DNA from 2 places in the Leucobacter alluvii genome. Region 2 is predicted to be linked to the other one. Evidence: predicted binding sites of a transcription regulator. Region 2 holds the regulator's gene; the other holds the start of a gene.
The links. Region 2 encodes LexA, which represses DNA repair genes until DNA is damaged. Its sites were predicted from a motif close to TCGAACANNTGTTCGA; they were not measured.

Region 1 (6,205 bases), 550 kb from region 2:
GCGATGAGATCGAGGCACTGTACTACCTGCACCCGCTGACAGGCGAGGTGATCAAGCAGGTGGAGACGATCTCCGTGTTCCCCGGGTCGCACTACGTTGCCAGTCGCGACGTGATGAACCGGGCGATGGGCCAGATCACGAACGAACTCGAGAGTCGTACGCGCGAACTCAAACAGCAGAACAAGCTCGTGGAGGAGCAGCGACTGCGCATGCGCACGACCTTCGACCTCGAGATGATGGAGCAGATCGGTTTCTGCTCCGGCATTGAGAATTACTCGATGCACATGGACGGACGGCGACCGGGCGAGGCGCCGCACTGCCTGCTCGACTACTTTCCCGACGACTTCCTCGTCGTCATCGACGAGTCCCACGTGACCGTGCCGCAGATCGGAGCGATGTTCGAGGGCGACGCGTCACGAAAGCGCACCCTCGTCGACCATGGGTTCCGGTTGCCCAGCGCACTCGACAACCGGCCGCTGAAGTTCAGCGAGTTCAAGGAACGGGTCGGTCAGACCGTCTACCTCTCAGCGACGCCGGGAAAGTACGAGCTGGAGCGCGCAGACGGCGTCGTCGAGCAGATCATCCGCCCGACCGGACTCATCGATCCCGAGATCGTGATCAAACCGAGCGAAGGTCAGATCGACGATCTGCTCGAAGAGGTGCGCGTGCGCGCCGAGCGCGATGAGCGAGTGCTCGTCACAACGCTCACGAAGAAGATGGCCGAGCAGCTGACGACCTTCATGGAAGAGGCCGGTGTCAGGGTTCGCTACCTGCACTCGGATGTCGATACGCTGCGACGCGTCGAGCTCCTGACGGAGCTGCGCGCGGGCGTGTACGATGTGCTCATCGGCATCAACCTTCTTCGAGAGGGGCTCGACTTGCCCGAGGTGTCGCTCGTATCGATCCTCGACGCCGACAAAGAGGGGTTCCTGCGATCGAGTACCTCGCTCATTCAGACGATCGGCCGCGCCGCGCGCAACGTCTCGGGCCAGGTGCACATGTACGCAGACACGATTACGCGCTCGATGCGCGAGGCCATCGATGAGACGAACCGTCGTCGCGAGATTCAGGTCGCCTACAACACCGAACGCGGCCTCGACCCGCAACCGCTGCGCAAGAAGATCGGCGACATCACAGCGATGCTCAATCGCGAAGCGGCCGACACCGAAGACATCCTCTCGCGTTCCGGTGCACACGCGCAGCGAAAGAGTCCATCGCCGCAGCGCGGCAAGAGCAAGTCGGCAGCGCGCGCCGGAGCGATCGCGGGCGAGGGCGCTGCGAAGCTCGAAGAGCTCATCAGCGACCTCACCGACCAGATGCTGGCCGCGGCCGAGGAGCTGAAGTTCGAGCTCGCCGCGCGACTGCGCGACGAGCTCTCGGAGATCAAGCGCGAACTCCGCAGCATGGACCAAGCGGGACACCTGTAACGTCGATGTACTCGGAATGGGCGGTTCAGGGGCTCGGCGTCGTATGGCGGGTCGAGCCGCCGACGCCGCACGAGCACTCGGAGCCGGCGTCCACGATCGTTCCCGCTGACGGCTGCGCCGACTTCGTGCTGCGGGGAGATGCACTCCTCATCGCCGGCCCTTCGACGACCTGGCTGCGGAGCCCCGTCGAACTGGCGGGTCCAACTGTGGGCATGCGCTTCGCCCCCGGGACCGCCGCGACGGCGTTTCAACGCCCGCTCCGAGCACTCCGCGACGAGCTGGTGCTCGCGGAGGACGCCGTCGAACGTGCGGCAGCCCATCGCACTGCCGGAGTGCTGCGCGCACTCGCAGCTGGCACAGTGTCGGCCGCTCGGCACCTGATGCACGACCGCACCTACATCGAGACCCTGATGACCTCGATCGACACCGAGGGCGACGCCGGCGGCTCGCCGCCCCTCTGGACGCGCACCGTGATTCGCGCAGCCGATCGGGAGGAGGCGTTCGGCCCCCTCGCCCGTCGGCTCGGACGATCGGAACGACAGCTGCACCGGAGCATGATCAGCGAGTTCGGATACGGGTACGCGGCGCTGCGCCGCGTACGTCGAGGACAACGCGCCCGCGCCCGGTTGCAGGCCGGCGATACGCTCGCCGAAGTCGCGGTCGAGGCGGGCTACAGCGATCAAGCCCACTTCACGAGGGAGTTCTCACGACTGACCGGCGAGTCGCCCTCCCGATACGCACGCTCGATTCAGGCTGTCGCGGAGTCGTCTGCCGGGGCCGTCGGGAGCGGTGCGTAGATGTCGACGGAGTTGCCGTCGGGATCCCGCACGGTGGCGTACCGCTGCCCCCACGGTGCGTCCCACGGCTCCGTGTCCGCCGCAGCGGGGTGCCGCTCGACGATCTCGGCGTAGGCGGAGTCCACCTCGGCCGGTGACGCCGCACTGCACGCAAAGGCGATGCGGTTCTCGCCCTCCGGGAGCTCGAACCCGGGGAAGAAGCTCTCGATCGTCGCCACCGGGTCCCACGCGAGCTTCATGTCGCCGGGCAACTGAACCTCCACATGAGGCGCGTCATCCAGCCCTTCTGGAATCGGGACCCCCAGCGAACGATAGAAGTCGAGAGAACGTCCCAGATCCGCGGTGACGATGCCGATGAAATCAAAATTCAGTGTCATGGGCTCAGGTTACGCGGAGGGCGCGATCCCCGTCTTGTATGAATCGGACACGCGGCAAGCCGTCGTGACACCGGGGGAGGCGCCGCGCCACGACGGGGCTTCACACGACCACATAGCCGTACCGCGCTGCGATCCGGTCGATCACGCCGGTGAGTTCGTCTCGATCCAGACGCAGCTGGGCGATCGGATGGCGCGGCATCGCGTCCTCCGCCGGCGACCAGAGTGCGACGACGCGCGCACTGGGAACGACGGACGACGCGGAGACCACGCCGTCGAGGCTGGGATACCGGGTGCGAATCGCCCGCGCCCAGGCGCGGGACGCCATGCGGTCTCCCGACGAGATCGCCGCGTTGCCGCCCGCCACCGCGACCCAGTCGCTATCGCTCAGGTCGAGGAGGCGCAACGTCCTCGACGTCTCGAAGATGGCGAGTGTGGGTGTTCCGTCGGAGCGGCGCACGATTCGGGTGGACTGGAACACCTCCAGGAGACACGCAGCGAGTGGTGAAGCAGATTCTCGTGCAGCGCCGGGCAGTTCGAGCGCGGCGTAGAGCACGCCGGAATCCGCATACTCAGCAGGCGGCTCGGGATGCGGATCGAAACGTGCATCGACCGGTCCGTACGTGCGAAACTCGTGCCACGCGACCGGATAGCGTCCGCCCGCTGTGAAAATCCGCGCCAGCGCTGTGCCGCTGGGTACCTCTCGCACCCATCCGGGATCCCGCGCGAGGTCGGGGAGTGCGTCCGCTCGGGGCGGCGGCAGGTACTCGCTCACGGGAGCCGATGCAGTGCGTCGTCCACCGCCGTCGCCGCGACCCGAGGATCTCCGCCCTGCGCCAGCCATTCGAAGGGTGCGAGTTCTTCACCATCACTCAGCAGCGCGGGGGCGGGCGAAGTCAATACACGTTCGGCGAACAGCAGAGGGGTGCCGCGCGGGATCACCAGCGCGACCGACGCCCACCCCGGCAGCTCACGATCCTCGGGGAACTGGAAGCGGGGGAGATGCCACCCGTGGCTGCGTCGCTGCGCGAGGAGGGTGCCAGCAGCGCAGCGTTGACGCACCCGAGCCGGAGTGACGCCGAGCATGTCCGCAGCCTCCGCCACGGTCGCGCTCCGAGCGGCCAACGACTGGTCTGCCATGAGCCCCTGTGTTGTCGCCTCCAGTGCGTCCGGTCGACGCAACGCATCTTCAGACACCCCGAACCGAGCGAGCGCCGAGACCTCCGTCTCCGTGAGCGCCCGAGTTCCCGCCTGCTGATGCGCGAGCAGCCCCGAGAGAAGCGCTTCCGCTGAATCCATCCGCGACGAATCGAGGTGAGCCACGAGATCGATCAGACGCTTCCGAGTGGGGTCGCCCGCACGCGACGCCGCGCTGATCGGGGACGGGCTGAGATGCGCGATCGACATGAGTACTCCTTGCATGTGCTTACGACAATAGTAACCGATAATGCCGTCGATCGGTGCGCTCCTGGCGAAAGCATCGTAGGTATGTTCGAATTCGGGCGCAGGAGCGGATAGAATGAGTCGGTGACTTCGAAGCACTCAACTCCGATCCGATCCTCCGCAGCCCACGCGCAGATCAGCGTGCAGGGCGCCCGTGTGCATAACCTGCAGAACGTCGATCTCGCCATCCCGCGGGACTCGATGGTGGTCTTCACGGGGTTGTCGGGGAGCGGGAAGTCGAGTCTCGCCTTCGACACGATCTTCGCGGAGGGCCAGCGGAGATACGTGGAATCGCTGAGCGCTTACGCTCGGCAGTTCCTCGGGCAGGTCGACCGACCCGACGTCGATTTCATCGAGGGACTGAGCCCGGCGGTCTCCATCGATCAGAAGTCGACGAACCGCAATCCGCGATCCACGGTCGGCACGATCACCGAGATCTACGACTACATGCGTCTCCTCTGGGCGCGCATCGGCGTCCCGCACTGCGCCGTCTGCGGTGAGCGGATCGAGGCGCAGACGGTCCAGCAGATCGCAGATCGCCTCATGGGACTCGAGGAGCGGACGCGGTACCAGGTGCTCGCGCCGGTCGTCAGCAAGAAGAAGGGAGAGTTCGTCGATCTCTTCCAGGACCTCGCCGCGAGCGGATACTCCCGCGCGATCGTGGACGGCGACGTGATCCAGCTCTCCGACCCGCCGAAGCTCAAGAAGCAGGTCAAGCACGACATCTCGGTCGTGATCGATCGCCTCGTGGCAGGCCCCGATATTCTCGGCCGTCTCACCGACTCGCTCGAGACCGCTCTGCGCCTCGCCGGAGGCATCGTCGCCGTCGACTTCGTCGACCGTGAGGCGAAGGCTGACGATCGCGTGCAGCAGTTCTCGGAGCAGCTCTCATGCCCGAACCAGCACCCGGTGCAGCTCACCGAGATCGAGCCGCGAACGTTCTCATTCAACGCGCCGTTCGGTGCATGCCCGGTCTGCTCGGGGCTGGGAACGAGCATGTCCGTGGACGAGGATCTCGTGCTCGGCGATCCGCAACTCTCCATCTCAGAGGGCGTCATCGTGCCCTGGACGAGCCAGGGGAAGAGCCTCTACCAGTACTACGAGAAGCTCCTGATCGGCCTCTCCGACGATCTGAAGTTCTCGTTGCAGACGCCCTGGTCGGGCCTGAGCGAGGACGTGCAGCAGGCGGTCCTGTACGGCAACGACTTCAAGGTGAACGTGCGGTGGCGCAATCGCTTCGGCCGGGAGGTGAAGTACTCCTCGGGATTCGAAGGTGTCATCCCGTTCATCGAGCGCCAGTACGCGGAAGCTGAATCCGACGCCAAGCGCGATCGCTGGGCGGAGTTCCTCCGTGAGGTTCCGTGTCATGCGTGCCAGGGGCAGCGGCTCAAGCCCGAGGTGCTCGCGGTGACGGTCAATGATCGGTCGATCGCTTCGGTCGGCGAGCTCAGCCTGCTCAATGCGAAGACCTTCTTCGACGATGTCGTGCTCACCGAGCGAGAGGCGAAGATCGCGGCGCAGGTGCTCCGCGAGATCCGGCTCCGGTTCGACTTCCTGATCGAGGTCGGCCTCGGCTACCTCACCCTGGCGCGTGCGGCCGGGACGCTGTCCGGCGGCGAGGCGCAGCGCATCCGCCTGGCCACGCAGATCGGGTCAGGACTCACCGGCGTGCTCTACGTGCTCGACGAGCCGAGCATCGGACTGCACCAGCGCGACAATCGGCGCCTGATCGAGACGCTGATGAAGTTGCGCGATCTCGGGAATACGCTCATCGTCGTCGAGCACGACGAGGAGACCATCGAAGCGGCCGACTGGATCGTCGACATCGGCCCAGGGGCGGGCGTCGAGGGCGGGACCGTGGTGCACTCGGGGCACTACGATGAACTGCTGAACAACCGCGACTCCATGACGGGGGACTACCTCGCCGGGCGGCGGAGCATCGAAACCCCGAAGCGTCGTCGCAAGCGAGACCGCAAGCGAGAGCTCAAGGTCGTGGGCGCTCGCTCGAACAACCTCCGGAACGTCGATGCCACGTTCCCCCTGGGCGTCATGACCGCCGTGACCGGGGTCTCCGGATCGGGCAAATCGACGCTCGTCAACGACATCCTCTACCGGGTGCTCGCGAACCAGCTGAACGGTGCGCGACTCGTCCCAGGGAAGCACA
Region 2 (6,205 bases):
GCTGAGCAGCAGGAGCTGATCCGTATCGCGGCCGCGCGCATTCCCGGCGAGCAGCTCTGGGTGAACCCGGACTGCGGGCTGAAGACGCGCGGTTACGAAGAGACCGTGGCGAGCCTGACGAACCTGGTTCACGCGGCTCGCGCGGTGCGCGCGGGCGCGTGAGCGCGTCGGGCGGGATCGAGGCGGAGGCAGCGCGGCACGTCGCTCCCACCTCTGGCTGGATCGCCGACGAGCTTCCGACGGAAGCGGTGGGAAGCCTGCCGCGACCGGCGAGCCTGCAGCGGGCGGTGCTCGACGCCGAAACCGGGCTGATCGATTCCGAGGAACTGCTGCGCGAACAGGACCGCGCGGTGCGCGATACCCTCGACCGCTTCGCGGAGACCGGTTCGCCCCTCGTGGGCGACGGCGAGCAGCGCCGTCAGAGTTTCGCCAGTTACCCGCTCGGCACGTCGTTCGACGACGGCGACGTCAGGGCAGGCCCGGTGTTCGCGGTGTTCGCCGACGGGCATCATCGCGTGATCCCCAGTCTCGCGCGCGGCCCGTTCCGGTTCCGATCCTGGGCAGCGGACGACGTCGCCGCGGCGCGGCCCCTGACGCACCTGCCGCTGAAGCAAGCGGTGATCTCACCGTCGATGCTGTCGTTGATGGTGCCGCCCGACGGTCTCGGCGAGTACTCGCGGGAACAGTTCCTCGAAGACGTGGTCAGCGGCTGCGTCGAAGACATCCGTCGGAGCTTCGCCGCGGGCGCGTCGCGCATCACCATCGACTTCACGGAGGGGAGACTCGCCCTGCGACGGGATCTTCGTGCCCCGTGGGCGGGACCGGAAGCGCTCGGAGGCTTCATCGATCTCATCAACCGAGTGCTCGCCGACCTCACTCCCGAACAACGCGGGGCCGTGGGCGTGCACACCTGCCCGGGCAACGATCACGATTCCGCCCATAGTGCCGACGTCGACTACGCCGCTCTCATTCCCGAACTGTTCCAGATCGAAGCGGGGTACTTCCTCATCCAGGCTGCGAGCGAGAAAGATCCTGATCGTGTGGCGCGCCTGGTCGGCCGTCAGCTGCGGCAGCGCTCGCGCGCGGCGGGGACGGCGCCGCGGGTTCTCATCGGCGTCACCGATCCGATGAATCCGAAACTCGAGACGGCAGCCGAGGTGCGCGACCAGCTGGTGCGGGCGTCCCGCTTCATTCCCGCCGAGTTGCTCGGCTCGACCGATGACTGCGGGTTCTCGCCGTATCTCATCGATGAGAAGCCCAAGCACGGCACACCTGACTTCGCCCGTGAGGTCGCGTTCGCCAAGATCGCGGCGCGAGTGCGCGGCACCGAGCTCGCGCAGCAGGAGTTCTCCGGCGCCGAACCTGCTCCGGCGTCGTATGCCGGATTCGGTCGCACCGGCGTTGCGGCCGCGCGTCCCGCGCACCGTTCCGCAGACGCCGCACCCGGCGTGGAGCGGCAGGAGGGGCGCCGGTGAACTCGTTCCTGCTTCCGAGTCGTGGCGCAGCTCGCGCGCGATTCTCGTTCGAAGTGTTTCCCGCGCGTTCAGGAGCGGCTGCGCTCGCGCTCGGTCACGCCGTGCAGCACCTCTCCGCCGCGGATCCCGATTTCATCTCGGTGACGTACGGGGCGAACGGGTCGAACCGTGATGCGTCGCTCGACCTCGTGACCTACCTGCGCGATCACACGAGTGCGCTGCCGCTCGCCCACCTCACGACGGTGGGGGAGCAGCGCGAGGCGGTGAGCGCTGCGATACACGCGATCATGGATGCGGGAGTGCACGACTTCCTGGCGCTGCGCGGGGATCCACCGCGCGGGTTGACGGAGAGCGACGCGGAGGTCTCGGAGTCGTTGAGCTCGCTCGAACTCGTGCGGTTGATCTCAGAGGCCCGAGCGGAGCGACCGGCGCTGACCAGCGTCGGTCGTACCGCGGTCGCGGCCTACCCGAACGGCCACCCGCTCTCCCGCTCACGGGCAGAGGATATCGATTGGCTCGTCGCGAAGCAGGAGAGCGGTGCTGATCTCGCGATCACGCAGCTCTTCTTCCGCGCAGACGATTACCTGTCGTTCGTCGAGGACGCACGCGCGGCCGGACTTCGCATTCCCGTGCTTCCCGGCCTCATGCCCGTCGCGACGAGTGCGCAGCTGCGCAAGGTCGCATCGCTCGCCGGGCAGCCGGCCCCGATCGAACTCGCGCGTGAACTGGACGCAGAGGGCGGCTACGCACCCGAACTCGGCGTCGAGCACACCGTCGCCTTGGCGCGAGAGCTGCTCGCGGGAGGGGCCCCGTCCGTGCATCTCTACACGTTCAATCGGCACGAGCAGGTGCTCGCCGTGCTCCGAGAGCTGGGTCTGCTGACTCCGAACCCGGTCGACTAGGCCCTCACCGTCACGCGGATCGAGCGCCGCCCGGTCCAGTCCCTGTCTCGGTGGGCGGCAGGCCCGCAAGTGCTTGAGGATACGAGCCCGCGGTGCGCTCCGCGAGGTGCAGCAGTGCCGCGGGCACGGTTCTGCCGGACGCCAGCATCGTTCGCGCCCAGAGGCGACCAGCGCGGTACGAGGACCTCACGAGCGGGCCGGCAAGCACGCCGGAGAAGCCGAGCGACTCCGCTTCGTCGTGCAGGTCGACGAATTCCTCTGGCGGCACCCAACGAGCGATCGGGTGATGCCGTGCCGAGGGGCGGAGGTACTGGGTCAGGGTGAGGATCTCGCACCCTGCGGCTCTGAGTTCGGTCATCGTCTCGGAGATCTCCGCACGCGTTTCGCCCATTCCGAGGATGAGGTTCGATTTGGTCACCATTCCCGCATGGTGCGCCCTCGTGATGACCCCCAGTGAGCGTTCGTATCGGAAGCCGGGCCGAATGCGGCGGAAGATGCGGGGCACGGTTTCGAGATTGTGGGCGAACACCTGCGGAGCCGCCTCGAACACCTGCTCGAGATCCTCAGGTCGGCCGCCGAGATCGTCGACGAGCACCTCGACGCCGGCGCCGGGATTCATGGCGCGCACCTGCCGAATGGTCTCAGCGAAGAGCCAAGCGCCGGTGTCGGGCAGGTCATCGCGTGTCACGCCGGTGATGGTGGCGTACCTCAGGCCCATGGTGCGCACCGATTCTGCGACCCGGCGCGGCTCGTCGCGGTCGAGCGGGAGCGGCTTTCCGCTCGTGATCATGCAGAAGTCGCACCTCCGGGTGCAGATCGAACCTCCGATGAGAAACGTTGCTTCGCGATCCTCCCAACACTCGAAGACGTTGGGGCAGCCGGCCTCCTGGCAGACCGTGTGGAGCCCTTCGCCTGCGACCAGGTCGCGCACCTGGCGGTACTCCGGGCCGAGCCGGGCGCGCGTCTTGATCCACTCCGGTTTCCGCTCGATCGGAGTCTCGGCGTTGCGGGCCTCGACGCGGAGGAGCGGTCGGCCCTCCGGCTCGGGGCGGGTGCCGGTCGAAGGCAGGCGACGCGCGCTCATGCGGTGAACTCCGCGATCACATGGGCGAGGTGCACCTGGAGGTCGGGTGCCACGATCTCGGGCGGGATTCTCCGACCGGCGAGTGCGCTCAGCGTGGTCACGCCGGCGTCTGGAATCCCGCATGGCACGATCCGGGAGAACGGCTCGAGGTCGTTGCAGCAGTTGATCGCAATTCCATGGGTGATGATGCCGGCGCGGGCGTGCAAGCCGATCTGTGCGAGCTTCGTCGGCGGATGATCAGGATGGGTCACCCATACTCCCGAGCGGCCTTCCACGCGTGTGCCCGATACGCCGAATGCGGCCACGGTGTCGATGATCGCCGTCTCGAGGGCGCGTACGAAGTCGACGACCCCGGCGCCGGACCGCAGCCGGACGACCGGATAGCACACCAGTTGGCCCGGACCGTGCCAGGTGACTCGTCCGCCCCGGTCGACGGCGACGACGGGACTGCCGTCCGACGGGTACTCATCCGGCTCGGCGCGGCGACCGGCGGTGTACACCGGCGGGTGCTCGAGCAAGAGGACCGTGCCGCGGTCGAGGCCCTGCTCGATGCGGTCGACCGCCTCGGCCTGGAGCTCGAGTCCGCGCTCGTACGGCACGCAATCAGGGTGGAATCCGAGCGCGAGCATCGGCGCTCGAGAATGGGTGGATGGAATCGGCATCGACGCAGTGGCCATGCGATCACTGTAGATGGACTCGGTTCAACAAAGCAACCGCCGCAGCGAGCGAAGGGCTGCGGGTGGGTCCCAGCACTCGCGCGTCGGTGTCCAGCGGTGCTGCGCCGCGGCGACGCCGCGCCCTGCGATCAGACCGAGCGGAAGACCGCGACCACGCGCCCGAGTACTTCCGCGTGATCGCCCAGGATCGGCTCGAACGCGCTGTTGCGAGGCAGGAGCCAGGTGTGCCCGTCTCGGCGGCGGAACACCTTCACCGTTGCCTCTCCATCGAGCATCGCTGCGACGATGTCTCCGTTCTCGGCTTCGCGCTGCTGCCGGATCACCACGAAATCCCCATCGCAGATCGCTGCGTCGATCATCGAATCGCCGACGACGCGCAGCATGAAGAGCTGTCCGTCGCCGACGAGAGCGCGGGGGAGCGGCACGATCTCCTCGACCTGCTGCTCCGCCGTGATCGGCACGCCGGCCGCGATCTGACCGACGAGCGGAACGTACGCCGCCTCTTCGGGGCGCTGCGCGGGTGCGTCGTCGATCGCCGACGAGGTCGAGGCGAGCTCGACCAGGATCTCCAGGGCTCTCGGCCGGTTGGGGTCGCGGCGGATGTAGCCGCCCAGCTCGAGCCTGCTGAGCTGATGCGTGACGCTCGAGAGCGAGGAGAGCCCCACCGCGTCGCCGATCTCTCGCATGCTCGGCGGATACCCCCGGCTTTCCACTGAACGCGCGATGCACTCGAGGATCGCCTGCTGCTTCTCGCTCAGCGGCTTCGTGGATCGGGGCGCGGCTGCGTCGCTCATCGCTGTCCTTTCTGGCCCCAGGGGGCGATGCGGATGGGGCGCGATCCATGAATGTCGGTGGGTGCTGATTCAGTGATCCCGTTGACCGAAACCCTAGCCGCAGCATTCGAAGACCGACAAACATATGTTCGAGTGTCGCGGAAAAGGAGCGAAACGTATCTTCGAAAAGACGCTTGCGGTTTCGATTCATCGAATATATATTCGAAACAGATGTTCGCATGGGCTCCACGCCCGCGTCATCGCAAGACTAAGGAGAAGTCATCATGAGCGCATCTGCTGTTCTGGGCCGGGAATCACGAGAGTCGACCGAAGCTTCGGGCTCGCTCCGCCTGACCCGGCGCGGGCGCATCGTGTTCGGTGGATTCGCCACGGTGCTCGTCGCCGGTCTTCTCGCTCTCATGGCGGCACTCGCGGCTCCGGAGGCGATGGCCGCGGCTGAGGGGCCGAACGGCGAGCAGTTCGATTACGTCGTGGTGCAGCCAGGCAGCTCGCTCTGGTCGCTGGCGACTGATCTCGACCCGACGGCCGACCCTCGCGATGTCATCACTGAGATTGTGCAGTTGAACCAGCTGGACGGTTCATCGCTGCAGGCGGGTGATGCGATCGCCGTTCCGCTGCGGTACTCAGATCATCCGCGCGTGGTGTCGGGCGACGAACTCGGGGCCTGACCGACTGATCGTCGAGGGGCTCACCGGCTTTAGACTGGTCGGGTGACTAGCTTGAGCGACCTCCCTCTTCGTGACAATCTCGTCGGCCAGGAGCCCTACGGCGCCCCGCAAGACGCGGTGCCGGTCAGCCTGAACGTCAACGAGAACACGCATCCCATTCCCGAGCACGTCGCCATCGACATCGTTCAGTCACTCGCTCGAGCGGTAACCGGTGTGAACCGATACCCTGACCGCGAGTTCACGGAGCTTCGGAGCTCCCTCGCGGGGTACCTCGGCCACGGCCTCAGCGTGGAACAGCTGTGGGCGGCGAACGGATCGAACGAAGTGCTGCAGCAGGTGCTGCAGGCATTCGCCGGTCCGGGGCGGTCACTGCTGAGCTTCACGCCGACGTATTCGATGTACCCGCTGCTCGCCTCCGGAACCGATACCGAATGGATCGCTGTCGAGCGTCCCGCAGAATACGCGCTCACGCCGGAGGGCGTCGCCGAAGCGCTGCGCGAGCACCAGCCGGACGTCGCGATCCTCTGCGGTCCGAACAATCCGACGGGCACGTCGCTCGATCGTGAGGTGATCCTCGCCGCTTACGACGCGTTCGACGGCATGCT

Region 1: a site for LexA is predicted at 4,079-4,094, ahead of uvrA (excinuclease ABC subunit UvrA). Genes of this name have one in related genera too.

Annotation. Positions count from the first base shown of each region.
Region 1 is NZ_BAAAOP010000005.1:664,148-670,352, forward strand. It holds gene uvrB (excinuclease ABC subunit UvrB) at 1-1,427, shown strand, start outside; gene ABFX18_RS07640 (helix-turn-helix domain-containing protein) at 1,433-2,224, shown strand; gene ABFX18_RS07645 (VOC family protein) at 2,176-2,601, opposite strand; gene ABFX18_RS07650 (RES domain-containing protein) at 2,702-3,373, opposite strand; gene ABFX18_RS07655 (hypothetical protein) at 3,370-4,005, opposite strand; gene uvrA (excinuclease ABC subunit UvrA) at 4,126-6,205, shown strand, end outside.
Region 2 is NZ_BAAAOP010000005.1:109,773-115,977, forward strand. It holds gene metE (5-methyltetrahydropteroyltriglutamate--homocysteine S-methyltransferase) at 1-162, shown strand, start outside; gene ABFX18_RS05045 (uroporphyrinogen decarboxylase/cobalamine-independent methonine synthase family protein) at 159-1,475, shown strand; gene ABFX18_RS05050 (methylenetetrahydrofolate reductase) at 1,472-2,377, shown strand; gene lipA (lipoyl synthase) at 2,388-3,461, opposite strand; gene lipB (lipoyl(octanoyl) transferase LipB) at 3,458-4,138, opposite strand; gene lexA (transcriptional repressor LexA) at 4,267-4,953, opposite strand; gene ABFX18_RS05070 (LysM peptidoglycan-binding domain-containing protein) at 5,196-5,600, shown strand; gene ABFX18_RS05075 (histidinol-phosphate transaminase) at 5,643-6,205, shown strand, end outside.